DNA from 2 places in the Stenotrophomonas sp. GW821-FHT01H02A genome. Region 1 is predicted to be linked to the other one. Evidence: predicted binding sites of a transcription regulator. Region 1 holds the regulator's gene; the other holds the start of a gene.
What was found. Region 1 encodes HrcA, which represses chaperone genes, less so after heat shock. Its sites were predicted from a motif close to TTNGCACTCNNNNNNNNNGAGTGCNAA; they were not measured.
Positions count from the first base shown of each region.

Region 1 (7,666 bases):
TTGGCCACGCTCTGTGGCTCGATGTCGATCAGGAACTGACCGCCGCCCATGCCCAGCTCGCCGATCAGGGTGGTGGTGGTGTCCGACAGGGCCTTGGCAGCCTTCCGGCGGCTGGCGCTGAGCACCTCGGCCACGGTCTTCCACTGGCCGGCGGCGCGGTCGATCTCGCCCGCCAGCGTCTGCAGGCGCTCGTCGGCACCGCGCAGCTGCTCGACTTCGGCCTCCATCGCATCGCGATGCTCGCCGAGCGCTTCCATCGGCACGCGGTGCTTGCGGGCGAGGTCGTGCAGGCGGCCCAGGCGGCGCTCGATATCCTCGAACTGCTCCGGGTCGGCGTCCAGGTCGTCATGCACGCGGTCGAGCAGGGACAACGCTTCGTCCAGCTGGATGGCAGCGCTGTCGAGCAGGGCATCGACCTCCCCGAGGCGGCTGTCGTGTTCGGCCACGCGGGCCAGGTCATGCCGGGTCTGCTGCAGCAGCTGCAGCACCGAGACCTCGTCGTCGCCGTTGAGGCGGCTGGCGGCCACGTCACACGCGCCGATCAGCGCGCTGGCATGGGCCTGGCGGCGATGGCTGCTGCCCAGGGTGGCGATCGAGGCCGGGTCCAGGTCTTCGCGCTTGAGCTCGCCGAGCTGGTGCTCCAGATAGCCGATCCGGTCGCTGACATCGCCCTGGCGCGACAGTGCCTCGGCCTCATCGACCAGCGCCTGCCACCGCGCCGCGGTCTGGCGGACCTGGGCGCGCTCGGCGTCGTTGCGGGCGAAGGCGTCCAGTAGCGACAACTGCGACGGCCGCGAGAGCAGCGCCTGCTGTTCGTGCTGGCCGTGGATCTCGACCAGCATGCCGGCCAGCTCGCTCAGCTGGGTCAGCGTCACCGGGCGGCCGTTGATGAAGGCGCGCGAACCGCCGTCGGCGCGGATCACCCGTCGCAGTTGGCACTGTTCTTCGTCGTCCAGCTCGTTGTCGCGCAGCCACTGGCGCGCCGGGGCGTCGGCCAGTGGCGCGAATTCGGCCGAGAGCTCGGCGCGCGCGGCCCCGTGGCGGACCACGCCGCTGTCGGCACGCAGCCCGGACAGAAAGCCCAGCGCGTCCACCATCAGCGACTTGCCCGCGCCGGTTTCACCCGAGACCACGGTCATGCCGGCGCCGAATTCCAGCTCGGTGGCGCGGACGACCGCGAAATCCTTGATCGATAGATGTCTAAGCATGGTCTACGTTGTACACGAGGGGCGTCTCCAAGCCGCGCAAGCTAGCATGGGCAGGGGGCGTCTCCAATGACTTGCCATCGCCCCGTGCAGCCATTATCTAAGTGGGCGTCTCACAGGCTGATTCCATGCATCCTTCCGCGTCCCATCTCGCCCCGCGTGCCCGCCATCTGCTGCGGACGCTGATCGCGCGCCACATCCAGGATGGCGAGCCGGTCGGCTCGCAGACCCTTGCCCGGCATGCCGGCCTGGATGTCAGCCCGGCCACGATCCGCAACATCCTGGGCGACCTGGAAGACCTGGGCCTGCTCAGCTCGCCACACACGTCCGCCGGACGGGTGCCGACCGCGCATGGCTACCGGGTGTTCGTGGACAGCCTGGTCAAGATGCAGCCACCGGGCGAGGGCGAACTCAGCCGCCTGCGTACCGAGCTGGCCACCGGGACCGGCACCCAAGCCCTGCTCGGCAGTGCCTCGGAGCTGCTCTCGGCGATGAGCCATTTCGTGGGCGTGGTCAGCGCCCCGCGCCGGGAGCAGTTCGCGTTCCGGCATATTGATTTCGTGGCGCTGGACGCGCGCCGGGTGCTGGCGATCCTGGTGTTCGCCGACAATGAAGTGCAGAACCGGGTGATCGAGCCGCGCCGCAGCTTCGATCCGGGTGAGCTGGAGCAGGTCGCCAACTACCTCAATGCCAACTGCGCCGGGCGGCCGCTGGCCGAGATCCGCGCCCGGCTGCTGCTGGAGCTGCGCGATGCGCAGTCGGAGATGGAGCAGTTGCTGGCGCACAGCATCGAGCTGGCCGAGCAGGCCATGGTGCCGCCGGCCGACGACATGGTGCTGGCCGGGCAGACCCGGCTGATGGGCGTGCAGGACCTGTCCGACCTGGAGCGGCTGCGCGAGCTGTTCGATGTGTTCGCCAGCAAGCGCGAGATCCTGCAGCTGCTCGAACGCACCATCCAGGCCCCGGGGGTGCGCATCTTCATCGGCGAGGAGACCGGGGTGATGCCGCTGGAAAGCGTCTCGCTGGTCACCGCCCCGTATTCGGCCGACGGCCAGGTGCTGGGCGTGCTGGGGGTGATCGGCCCGAAGCGGATGGCCTACGACCGGATGATTCCGCTGGTGGAAGCCACCGCCCAGGTGCTCGGGGCCGCGCTGGGCTCGCCCGGTGGCGGCGGATTGTCCCGCGATCGCGCATAAAGCAGCCCTGGACTCTTGAATCCCGGAGCCGCGCCCACATAGGGGTGGGTGGAGGCGGAGAGTCACCGCCAAGGATCCGGAAATGAACCAAGATCAGTCAGATATCGCATCCCAGAATCCCGCCGGCGAGCCGGCCGCTGAGCCGTCCCTGCAGCAGCAGCTGGACAGCCTGCACAACGAGCTGGCCCTGCTGCGTTCGGAGTCGCTGCGCGAGCGCGCAGACCTGGACAACCAGCGCAAGCGCGTGGCCCGCGACGTGGAACAGGCGCGCCGCTTCGCCAATGAAAAGCTGCTTGGCGAGCTGCTGCCGGTGTTCGACAGCCTCGATGCCGGCCTCAATGCCGCCGGCAGTGAGCCGAGTCCGCTGCGTGAAGGTCTCGAACTGACCTACAAGCAGCTGCTCAAGGTCGCCGCCGACAACGGCCTGACCCTGCTCGACCCGACCGGCCAGACCTTCAACCCGGACCACCACCAGGCCATCAGCCAGGTCGACGCGCCCGGCGCGGCGCCCGGCAGCGTGGTCCAGGTGTTCCAGAAGGGCTACCTGCTCAACGACCGCCTGCTGCGTCCGGCGCTGGTCGTGGTGGCCCGCGACTGATCCGCGGGCCGGTGAGCCGGGCGTGCCCCGGCTGCTCGACCGGACGCTGAACGCGTTGGGTCGCCATCGAACACTGTGTTTGATGGACGGCTTGAAAGTGTCCGCAGCGTCCCACACATCCCATTCATAACCCGGCAACTGCCGGATGTACCCAGAACTTTCAGGAGTCTCCCTCATGGGCAAGATCATTGGTATCGACCTCGGCACCACCAACTCGTGTGTGGCGATCATGGACGGCGGCAAGGCCCGCGTCATCGAGAATGCGGAAGGCGATCGCACCACGCCCTCCATCGTCGCCTACACCAAGGACGGCGAAGTCCTGGTCGGCGCCTCGGCCAAGCGCCAGGCCGTGACCAACCCCAAGAACACCTTCTACGCCGTCAAGCGCCTGATCGGCCGCAAGTTCACCGACGCTGAAGTCCAGAAGGACATCGCGCACGTGCCCTACGGCATCCTGGCCCATGACAACGGCGACGCCTGGGTGCAGACCAGCGACGGCAAGAAGATGGCCCCGCAGGAAATCTCCGCCCGCGTGCTGGAGAAGATGAAGAAGACCGCCGAAGCGTTCTTGGGTGAGACCGTCACCGAGGCCGTGATCACCGTGCCGGCCTACTTCAACGACAGCCAGCGCCAGGCGACCAAGGACGCCGGCCGCATCGCCGGCCTGGAAGTCAAGCGCATCATCAACGAGCCGACCGCCGCTGCCCTGGCCTATGGCCTGGACAAGGGTGACGGCCGTGACCGCAAGATCGTTGTGTACGATCTGGGCGGCGGCACCTTCGACGTCTCGATCATCGAGATCGCCAACGTGGACGGTGAGAAGCAGTTCGAAGTGCTGGCCACCAACGGTGACACCTTCCTGGGCGGCGAAGATTTCGACAACCGCGTCATCGAGTACCTCGTCGACGAGTTCAACAAGGACCAGGGCATCGACCTGCGCAAGGATCCGCTTGCCCTGCAGCGCCTGAAGGACGCCGCCGAGCGCGCCAAGATCGAGCTGTCCACCAGCCAGCAGACCGAAGTGAACCTGCCGTACGTCACCGCTGACGCGTCGGGCCCGAAGCACCTGAACATCAAGCTGACCCGCGCCAAGCTGGAAGCGCTGGTGGAAGACCTGATCAAGAAGTCGATCGAGCCGTGCCGCATCGCGCTGAACGATGCCGGCCTGCGTTCGAGCGACATCGGCGAAGTGATCCTGGTCGGCGGCCAGACCCGCATGCCGAAGGTGCAGCAGGCCGTGACCGAGTTCTTCGGCAAGGAACCGCGCAAGGACGTCAACCCGGACGAAGCCGTGGCACTGGGTGCGGCGATCCAGGGCGGCGTGCTGGGCGGCGACGTCAAGGACGTGCTGCTGCTGGACGTGACTCCGCTGTCGCTGGGCATCGAGACCCTGGGTGGCGTGTTCACCAAGATCATCGAGAAGAACACCACCATCCCGACCAAGGCCTCGCAGGTGTTCTCCACCGCCGAGGACAACCAGTCGGCCGTGACCGTGCACGTGCTGCAGGGTGAGCGCGAGCAGGCCCGCTTCAACAAGTCGCTGGCCAAGTTCGACCTCTCCGGCATCGAGCCGTCGCCGCGCGGCCTGCCGCAGGTGGAAGTGTCCTTCGACATCGACGCCAACGGCATCCTGCACGTGTCGGCCAAGGACAAGAAGACCAACAAGGAACAGAAGGTCGAGATCAAGGCCGGTTCGGGCCTGTCCGAGGACGAGATTGCACGCATGGTCGCCGACGCGGAAGCCAACCGCGAAGAAGACAAGAAGTTCCACGAACTGGTCCAGGCCCGCAACCAGGCTGACGCGCTGATCCACGGTACCCGTACCGCGATCACCGAGCACGGCAGCAAGGTCGGCGGCGATGTGATCGGCAAGGTGGAATCGGCCCTGGCCGATCTGGAAACCGCCATGAAGAGCGACGACAAGGCCCAGATCGAAGCCAAGTCGAAGGTGCTGGAAGAAGCCGGCCAGGCGCTGTTTGCTGCCTCCGCGGCGGCAGAGCAGGGCGGCGCGGCGCCGGGCCCGGATGCCGGTGCCAACAACGGCGCGCACGACGATGTGGTCGACGCCGAGTTCACCGAAGTCAAGGACGACAAGAAGTCCTGATCCGGACACGACACGGGACGTTGCGCAGGCAACGTCCCGTTGTCATATCCCCCTTCTGGTCCTGACAGCCGTATCCCGGCCTGTCGGGGCGCCCGGCGGAAGAGCGGACCTGGTGCCGCTCTTCCGCTTTGACGAATCCCGACTTCCGGAACCCGATTCAAGCTATGAGCAAGCGCGATTACTACGAAGTGCTGAGCGTGTCCCGCACCGCCAGCGACGAAGAACTGAAGAAGGCCTATCGCCGTTGCGCGATGAAGTACCATCCGGACCGCAATCCGGGTGACAGCGAGGCCGAGGCATCCTTCAAGGAATGCAAGGAAGCCTACGAAACCCTGTCCGACAGCAACAAGCGCCGGATGTACGACGCCCACGGCCACGCTGCGTTCGAGCACGGCATGGGCGGCGGTGGCGGTCCCGGTGGCCCGGACATGGGCGACATCTTCGGCGACATCTTCGGCAACATCTTCGGTGGTGGCGCCGGCGGCGGCGGTCCGCGCCAGGCCCGTCGCGGTGCCGACATCGGTTATGTGATGGAGCTGGACCTGGAAGAAGCGGTGATGGGCGTGGAACGCCGCATCGAGATCCCGAGTCTGGTCGAGTGCGATGACTGCAACGCCACCGGCTCGGAAGACGGCAAGGTCGAGACCTGCTCGGTCTGCCGTGGCCAGGGCCAGGTGCGCATCCAGCGTGGCATCTTCGCGATGCAGCAGGCCTGCCACCATTGCAACGGCCGTGGCCAGATCATCCAGAACCCCTGCAAGACCTGTCACGGCAACGGCCGTGTCGAGGAAGACAAGGTGTTGTCGGTCAAGGTGCCTGCGGGCGTCGACACCGGCGACCGCATCCGTCTGTCCGGTGAAGGCGAGGCCGGTCCGGCCGGCACCCCGGCGGGCGATCTGTACGTGGAAGTGCGGGTGCGCGAGCACGCGATCTTCCAGCGCGACGGCGACGACCTGCACTGCGAAGTGCCGATCCGCATCTCGCAGGCCGCGCTGGGCGATACCGTGCGCGTGGCGACCCTCGGCGGCTATGCGGAAATCCGCATTCCGGCCGAGACCCAGACCGGCAAGCTGTTCCGCCTGCGTGGCAAGGGCGTGCGCTCGGTGCGCAGCCGCAGCGAGGGCGATCTGTACTGCCGCGTGGTGGTGGAGACCCCGGTCAACCTCACTCCGGAGCAGCGCAAGCTGCTGGAGCAGTTCGAAACCACCTTCACCGGTGAGGAAGCGCGCAAGCACTCGCCGAAGTCGGCGACCTTCATCGATGGCGTGAAGGGCTTCTGGGACCGGATGACGTCGTAAGCGTCACGGGTTGCTGTGAACTACCGAAGGCCCCCTGGAAACAGGGGGCTTTTTCTTTGGGCCGCCAGGCGGCCCACCGCCCGACCCACCCGCCGTCGCGCGCGCTTCGCATCGTCATCGTGCGCACCCACGGTGGGCTGTGGGTACGATTGCATCTGCAAGCATTCCCGACACCTGCGCGGGGCAGGCGTAAAATGTCGGCATGAACGAATCCCTCGAAAGCCACCTGGTCCACGGCCGCCGCCAGCGCCCGGACGGTCCGTCGCCGGTCGACGTCATCTCGGTCCAGTCGCAGCTGGTCTACGGCTATGCCGGCAACAGCGCCGCGGTGCCGCCGCTGCGCGCGCTGGGCGTGCGCGTCGCCGAAATCCCCACCACGCTGCTCAGCAATGCGCCGTTCTATGCGACCACGCGCGGCCGCGTGCTGCCCTCGGACTGGTTCGCCGATCTGCTGCTGGGCGCCGGTGAGCGCGGGTTGCCGCAGCGCGCGCGGATGCTGGTCTCCGGTTACTTCGGCAGTGTCGGCAACGGTGCGGCCTTCGCCGATTGGCTCGATGCGGTGCTGCCGTCCTCGCCGCAGCTGCGTTACTGCCTGGATCCGGTCATCGGCGATACCCACACCGGCCCGTACGTCGAGCCGGGCCTGGAAACCGTCTTCGCCGAACGTCTGCTGCCGCACGCCTGGCTGGTCACGCCCAATGCCTTCGAACTCGGTCGTCTCACCGGGATGCCGAGCCTGGCCCAGGACGATGCGATCGCCGCCTCGCAGGCCCTGCTCGCGCGCGGTCCGGAATGGGTGCTCGCGCACAGCGTCGGTGGCGACCCGGGCCAGCTGGTCACGCTGGCGGTCAGCCGCGATGCGATCTGGCGCTGGTCCTCGCCGCATCTGCCAGTGGACGTGGCCGGCACGGGCGATGTGCTGATGTCGCTGCTGGTCGCCTTCCTGCTGCGTGGGGAAACCTTCGAACAGTCGATCTCGCGCGCCATTGCCGGCGTGCATGTCGCGCTGGAGACCACGCTGGCCAACGGCCACGAAGAGTTCGATGTACTGGCCGCGGCGCCGGCGGCGCTGGCACTGCCCGATCGTTTCGTTCCCGAGCGTCTGGCGTGAGCCTGACCCCCGTGGTGGGCATCGTCGGCAGTGACGGTGCCTACGGGCGCTGGTTGCGTCGCTTCCTGGAACAACGCCTCGGTCTGGACGTGATCGGGCATGACCCGGCCGATGCCGCATCGGACAGCCCCGAGACGCTGCTCGACCGCGCCGA
Region 1 is NZ_JBWKWI010000003.1:84,089-91,754, forward strand. It holds gene recN (DNA repair protein RecN) at 1-1,208, opposite strand, end outside; gene hrcA (heat-inducible transcriptional repressor HrcA) at 1,334-2,401, shown strand; gene grpE (nucleotide exchange factor GrpE) at 2,484-2,999, shown strand; gene dnaK (molecular chaperone DnaK) at 3,175-5,103, shown strand; gene dnaJ (molecular chaperone DnaJ) at 5,268-6,401, shown strand; gene pdxY (pyridoxal kinase) at 6,604-7,512, shown strand; gene AC07WC_RS06025 (prephenate dehydrogenase) at 7,509-7,666, shown strand, end outside.

Region 2 (7,666 bases), on a different contig from region 1:
GCGTGCGCGTGGATTTCGGCTACGGCAAACGCCGCCTGCCGGTGCTGGTGATGACTGGCGACGGCAACCCGCACAATCAATCCGGCCTGCTCCAGGCCGGTGCCAACGATCTGGTGCAGAAACCGATCGAAGAGCGGCTGCTCATCACCAAGGTGCTGTTCCAGCTGCGTCTGTCCCGCCTCAACGACAAGCCTGCAGTGCGATGAATGATGATGTAGTACCCAGCATCCAGCTCGAACCGAGCTGGAAGACGCGTATCGGTGATTACCTGCTGCGCCCGGAGATGCGGGAGCTGTCGGCCTTCCTGCGCCAGCGCAAGGCCGCAGGTGCCCAGGTGTTTCCACCGGGCCCGCAGATCTTCGCCGCCTTCGATGCCACGCCGTTCGACCAGGTCAAGGTGGTCATCCTCGGCCAGGATCCGTATCACGGGCATGGCCAGGCGCATGGCCTGAGTTTCTCGGTGATGCCGGGCGTGCCGGTGCCGCCGTCGCTGCTCAACATCTACAAAGAGATCGAGGCCGATCTGGGCATCCCGCGCCCGGACCATGGCTGCCTGTTGCCGTGGGCACACCGCGGGGTGCTGCTGCTCAACGCCGTGCTGACCGTGGAAGCCGGCAACGCGGGCTCTCATCAGCGGCGCGGCTGGGAGGGTTTCACCGACCATGTGGTGGACACGCTGAACCGCGAGCGCGAAGGCCTGGTGTTCCTGTTGTGGGGCAGCTACGCCCAACAGAAAGGCAAGGTCATCGATACCGGCCGGCACCGCGTGCTCAAGGCGCCGCATCCTTCGCCGCTGTCGGCGCATCGCGGCTTCCTCGGCTGCCGGCATTTCTCGATGACCAACGAGTACCTGCAACGTCGTGGCCACGAGCGCATCGACTGGTCGCTGCCACCGCGTGCCGCGCTGGAGCTGCAGGCGTAGTCACCCGGCCGTGGGCTACACGGCCAGCATCTCGATGATGGATTGCGCGACCTGCCGTTTGCGCGGTGGCAGGCGCCGCAGCAGTGACAGGATGTTGCCTTCCAGATCGTCGCGCACGTAGTCCTGCGCGGGCGCGGCCACCGTCAGTTCTTCGCCGCTGGCCTTGCACGTGCCGCGCCCGGTCGCCAGCCACTCGAAGCGCACCCGTGTACTGACCGCGATATGTGCCAGGTGCGACACACTCGGATGGGTCCCGCCCCGGCATCACCGGCACCGAGTACGGCCAGTACGTCCGTTCGCTGTACGGCGGTGCAGTGAACTGGCGCTCGCTGGAGGCCACGCCGCTGGGTGAGGCGCGCTCGCAGGTGAAGGTATTCGGCTCGGAGGCGCAGTCCGCGCCGGGCCACAGTGAATTCCTCGGCACCGGCGGCAGCCTGTACTACCTGCGCCACACCGATGTGCTGCCCGGCTCGGAGCAGGTCGTGCTGGAAGTGCGCGATCGCACCACCGGCCGCACCGAAACGCGCGCCACCCTGCAGGAGGGCGTGGACTACGAGATCGACAATCTGCAGGGCCGGCTGATCCTGACCCGGCCGCTGGCGCAGCTGACCCGCGAGAACGTGCGCAGCATCACCCGCGACATGCCGCTCGATGGCTACGACCAGCTGCTGCTGGTGGACTACGAATACGTGCCGCTCGGCTTCAGCAGCGATGACGTGACCTACGGTGCGCGTGGCCGGCAGTGGATCGGCGACCACGTGGCGATCGGCGGTACCTGGATCGACGAGAACCGCAGCGGCGAGAACTACAGTCTGAAAGGCGCCGATCTCACCCTGCAGGCCGGGCGCGGCACCTACCTGAAGATGGAACAGACCCGTACCGATGCGACCGCCGCCCCGGTGTTCTATTCGGACAACGGCGGCCTGAGCTTCATCCGCCGCAACCCCTACGAAGGCCGGCGCTCGGGCACCGCCAGCGCGGTGGAAGCGCGGGCCAACCTGCGCGAGCTGGGCTGGACCACGCAGGACTGGAGCCTGGGTGCATGGTGGCGCGATGTGGATGCCGGCTTCTCGGTCGCGCGCCAGGACACCGGCCTGCCGATGCAGGAATACGGTGCCGAGTTCCTGGGCTATCTCACCGATGATTTCAGTCTGTACGGCCGCCACACCCGCACCGAGCAGGGCGACCTGGCGTTGGAGCAGAGCCAGCTGACCGCCGAGTGGCGGCTGGGCAACGACGGCCAGCTGACCGGCGAACTCCGCCGCGTGCGCGAAGAACAGGAACTGCAGAGCGTGGACGCACTGCTGGCCGCGATCGGCTATCGCCAGCGCTTCGGGTCCTCGTGGGAGCTGTACGGCACCGGGCAGGTGACCCTGGATGACGATGGCGGCGCGTACGAGAAGAACGACCTGCTCACCCTCGGTGCGCGGTATCTGTTCGGCGACCGCAGCAGTGTCGGTGCGGAAGTCAGCGGTGGCAGCCGCGGCCACGGCGCCAAGGTCGATGGCGAGTACCGCATGGCACCGGACCACAGTCTGTACGGCAGTTACAGCTACAGCACCGACCGCACCGGCACCGATCCGTTGTTCGATACCGGGCTGCAGAGCGGGTGGACGCTGGGCCAGCGCTGGCGGCTGAGCAACCAGGTCAACGTCTACAACGAGAGCCAGTATCTGAAGGACCGTCGCCAGGACAGCGCCGGCATCGTGCATACCTTCGGCATGGATTTCTATCCCGCACAGGGCTGGAACCTGGGCTTCACGATCATGGACGGTGAGCTGGAGTCCACCGTGGGCCGTGTCGACCGCCGTGCCTACAGCGTGAGCGGCGGGCGCACCGATGCGGTGGCGCAGTGGAACAGCAAGCTGGAGTACCGCCGCGACAGCGGCGCCGAGCAGCGCGAGCAGTGGGTGACCACCAACCGCCTGCTGTACAAGCTCAACGAAGACTGGCGCTTCGCGTTGCGCGCCAACTATGCCGATACGGAAGACCGCATCGACCGCCTGGCCGACGCCAAACTGGTGGAGACCAACATGGGCTTCGCCTGGCGCCCGCACGACAACACCCGCTGGGCCGGCTTCGGCAAGTTCACCTATCTCTACGATGTCGCCTCGCTCGGGCAGGAGGGCGGCAACCTGTATGACCAACGTTCGCAGATCCTCTCGCTTGAAGGCATCCGCCAGCTGGGCGCGCGCTGGGAAGCAGCCGGCAAGTTGGCCTCGCGCTGGGGCGACTACCGTACGGGCCGGGGTGAGGGCGCGTGGCTGGACAGCCGTGCCGACTTCGCCGCGCTGCAGCTGCGCTATCGCCTGTTCGCCCAGTGGGAAGGCCTGGCCGAGCACCGCTGGTTGAAGGTGCGCGAAGGGGGCGTGCGCAAGGGCTGGCTGGTAGGCGTGGACCGCCGGGTCGGGGAGAACTTCAAGGTCGGGGTCGGCTACAACTTCACCGAGTTCAGCGATGACATGACCGAGCTGAAGTACGACCAGAAAGGGTTCTTCCTGAACATGGCGGGGTATTACTAGGCTTCGGTGGGGTAGAGCCAGACCATGCCTGGCTGAACTGCCGACAACCTTTCCGGGCTGAATGGGCGCTTCGCGCCGCCCCGTTCAGCCAGAAAACACGCGCCATCGCCTGATTCATCCCTCTATCCCATTGATTTAATTGGATTAGGCGCCTCATTTCCCGCCTCTCGCCACTGTCATCATTTCGCGGTACGGTAGATGGGCAATCTGTACCAGCGTCCCATCAGCAGAACGCTGGAACTTCTTTCCCCTTTAGCAGTCCAATTCCGGGACTGCTAAGATGAGTGCTATGAGCCAGAACACCTCTACTGCCCTTGTGGCAAACAATCTCCCGATTCCCAGTGCGCTCGGTTCGCTGGACGCCTACATCGGTGCCGTGCACCAGATCCCGGTGCTGTCGGTCGATGACGAGCAGGATCTGGCCCGCCGCTTCCGCGACGAGCTGGATCTGGACGCCGCGCGCGAGCTGGTCCATTCCCACCTGCGCTTCGTGGTGCACGTCGCCCGTGGCTACAACGGCTACGGCCTGGCGCTGGGTGACCTGATCCAGGAAGGCAACATCGGCCTGATGAAGGCGGTGAAGCGCTTCGACCCGGACATGGGCGTTCGCCTGGTGTCGTTCGCGGTGCATTGGATCCGTGCGGAAATGCACGAGTTCATCCTCAAGAACTGGCGCATCGTCAAGGTCGCCACGACCAAGGCGCAGCGCAAGCTGTTCTTCAACCTGCGCAAGTCCAAGACCCGCCTGGGCTGGATGAACGCGGCCGAAGTCAGCGCGGTGGCCAAGGACTTGAACGTGTCCGAACGCGAAGTGCTCGAGATGGAGTCGCGCCTGTCGGGTCGCGATATCGGTTTCGATCTCTCCAGCGATGACGATGACGATCATGCGCCACCGTCGCCGGCTGCCTACCTGCGCGCCAACGAAGAAGATCCTTCGATGGCGTACGAGCGGATGGACAGCGAAGACAATCAGCTGCAGTTGCTGCGCGAAGGCATGGCCGAGCTGGATGCGCGTTCGCGCGACATCATCCGCCGTCGCTGGCTGGACGCGGACAGCAAGGTGACGCTGCAGGAGCTGGCCGATGAGTACGGCGTGTCGGCCGAACGCATCCGCCAGGTCGAGGCGAACGCGCTGAAGAAGATGAAGGCGCTGTTTACTGCGTGATGCAGTAACGGGCGTGGTCACGCAGAAAAGGCCCGGCTTGATGCCGGGCCTTTCTGCTTTCTGGCGCTCAGAGCAGCGCTTTGATGGGGGCCGGTTCGACGCTCAGCCCTGCTCGCGCGCGATCGCCCGCCAGCCGATATCACCGCGGTGGAACTCATGGGCCCAGTGGATGGCACCGACGCCGGCGTAGGCGTTGCGCTGTGCCTCGCCCACCGTGCCGCCCAGTGCAGCCACGCACAGCACACGGCCGCCGGCGCTGAGCACCTGGCCCTGCGCGTCCAGCGTGGTGCCGGCATGGAACACCTTGGCCGTCGCGGCGACGGCGTCCAGGCCGTGGATCACGTCACCGGTGATCGGGGTCTCCGGATACGGCGAGGCCGCCATCACCACGCCCAGCGACGGGCGCGGGTCCCACTGCGCCTCCACGGTATCCAGGCGCTCGTCGATCGCCGCTTCGACCAGATCCACCAGATCCGACTGCAGGCGCAGCATCACCGGCTGGGTTTCCGGATCGCCAAAGCGCACGTTGAATTCGATCACCTTCGGCGCGCCGCTGGCATCGATCATCAGGCCGGCATAGAGGAAGCCGGTGAACGGAATGCCGTCGGCCAGCATGCCCTGCACGGTCGGGTTGACCACCTCGCGCATCACGCGCGCATGTACTTCACCGGTCACCACCGGGGCCGGGGAGTACGCGCCCATGCCGCCGGTGTTCGGGCCGGTGTCGCCATCGCCAACGCGCTTGTGGTCCTGCGAGGTCGCCATCGGCAGCGCGGTCCTGCCGTCCACCATCGAGATGAAGCTGGCTTCTTCGCCGTCCAGGAATTCTTCGATCACCACGCGTGCGCCGGCATCGCCGAAGGCATTGCCGGAGAGCATGTCACGCACCGCGTCCTCGGCTTCGGTGAGGGTCATCGCCACGATCACGCCCTTGCCGGCGGCCAGGCCATCGGCCTTGACCACGATCGGGGCACCCTTCTCGCGCAGGTAGGCCAGCGCCGGCTCGATCTCGGTATGCACCGCGTAGAACGCGGTCGGGATCTTGTGGCGGGCCAGGAAGTCCTTCGCATACGCCTTGCTGCCTTCCAGCTGCGCGGCGGCGGCGGTGGGCCCGAAGATGCGGTGACCGGCGCCGCGGAAGCGATCGACCACACCGGCCACCAGCGGCACTTCCGGGCCGACCACGGTCAGGCCGATGCCTTCGGTGCCGACCAGTGCCAGCAGGCCGTCCAGGTCGGTGACCTTGACGTCCACGTTGCGGCACTTGGGCTCGGTCGCGGTGCCTGCATTGCCGGGGGCGACGATGACCTCGCGGACCTTCACGGACTGGGCCAGCTTCCAGGCCAGGGCGTGTTCGCGGCCGCCAGCGCCGATGACCAGGATCTTCAATGCAGTTCTCGCGTAAGAGGGCAGGAACATGATTTTACGCGGTGCGGGCGGCGGGCGCATTCGGGCGGTCGGTTGCGGTGGCCGCCGGTCCCCGCCAGCCCGTTCGGGCCGGGCAGGACCCGCGTCTGCGTGATCAGCGAACAGCCCTGGCCGAACAAGTCGTGTTCGATGCGGAAGCCGCAGACATCGCTGCGGGCGTGCAGCCCAGCACCCCTGCAGCGGTGGCGATCACCACCGCTGCAAGGCGGTTGCACTGCAGTGGCGACATCCGTGTCGATCCAGGCATCAGTGGCGGAAGTGGCGCACGCCGGTGAACACCATCGCCAGGCCATGCTCGTCGGCGGCGGCAATCACTTCGTTGTCGCGCATCGAGCCACCCGGCTGGATCACCGCCTTGATGCCGGCCGCAGCGGCGGCATCGATGCCGTCGCGGAACGGGAAGAACGCATCGGAGGCCATCACCGAGCCCTCCACCACCAGGTTCGCATCGGCGGCCTTGATGCCGGCGATGCGCGCCGAGTAGACGCGGCTCATCTGGCCGGCGCCGACACCGATGGTGCGGTTGTCCTTGGCGTACACGATGGCGTTGGATTTGACGAACTTGGCCACCTTCCAGGCGAACAGCAGATCGGCGAACTGCTTCTCGGTCGGCGCCACCCTGCTCACCACGGTCAGTTCGTCGCGCGTCATGCCGCGGTTGTCGGCACTCTGCATCAGCAGGCCAGAACCAATCCGCTTGGTGTCGTAGTTGTTGCGGCCGTCGCCATGCGGAATGCGCAGCACGCGCACGTTGGCCTTTTTGGTCGCGTATTCCAGCGCGGCCGGCTCGTAATCCGGGGCGATCAGCACTTCGACGAACTGGCGGTCCAGGATCACCTTGGCGGTGGCGGCGTCCAGCGGCTTATTGAAGGCGATGATGCCGCCGAAGGCGCTGGTCGGGTCGGTCGCGTAGGCCAGCTCGTAGGCATCGCCGTTGCCGGCACCCACCGCCACGCCGCACGGGTTGGCGTGCTTGACGATCACGCAGGCCGGTACGTCGAACTGACGCACGCATTCCCACGCGGCATCGGCGTCGGCCAGGTTGTTGTAGCTCAGTTCCTTGCCCTGCAGCTGCTGGAAGGTGGCCAGCGTGCCCGGCACCGGGTACAGGTCGCGATAGAACGCGCCGCTCTGGTGCGGGTTCTCGCCGTAGCGCAGATCCATCACCTTCACGAAGCTGGAATTCATCTGCGCCGGGAACTCCGCGCGCACCGGCACGGCGGTGTCGGTGGTGGTCACGGCCGAGAGATAATTGCTGATCGCCGCATCGTACTGGGCCACGCGATTGAACGCGGCCACCGAGAAGGCGAAGCGCTTGGCCGCCGACAGCTTGCCGTCGTTGGCGTCCAGTTCGGCCAGCAGTTCGGCGTACTGCGAGGGATCGGTCGCCACCGCCACGCGGGCGAAGTTCTTCGCGGCCGAACGCAGCATCGCCGGGCCACCGATGTCGATGTTCTCCACGGCGTCTTCGAGGGTGCAGTCCGCCTTGGCGGTGACCGATTCGAACGGATACAGATTCAGTACCAGCAGATCGATCGCGCCGATACCGTGCTCGGCCATGACCGCATCGTCCAGGCCGGCGCGGCCGAGCAGGCCACCGTGCACCATCGGGTGCAGGGTCTTGACCCG
Region 2 is NZ_JBWKWI010000006.1:112,288-119,953, forward strand. It holds gene AC07WC_RS10985 (response regulator) at 1-206, shown strand, start outside; gene ung (uracil-DNA glycosylase) at 203-922, shown strand; gene AC07WC_RS10995 (hypothetical protein) at 938-1,162, opposite strand; gene AC07WC_RS11000 (TonB-dependent receptor) at 1,147-3,444, shown strand; gene rpoH (RNA polymerase sigma factor RpoH) at 3,734-4,609, shown strand; gene purD (phosphoribosylamine--glycine ligase) at 4,712-5,998, opposite strand; gene purH (bifunctional phosphoribosylaminoimidazolecarboxamide formyltransferase/IMP cyclohydrolase) at 6,284-7,666, opposite strand, start outside.
Region 2: a site for HrcA is predicted at 3,697-3,723, ahead of rpoH (RNA polymerase sigma factor RpoH). Genes of this name have one in related genera too.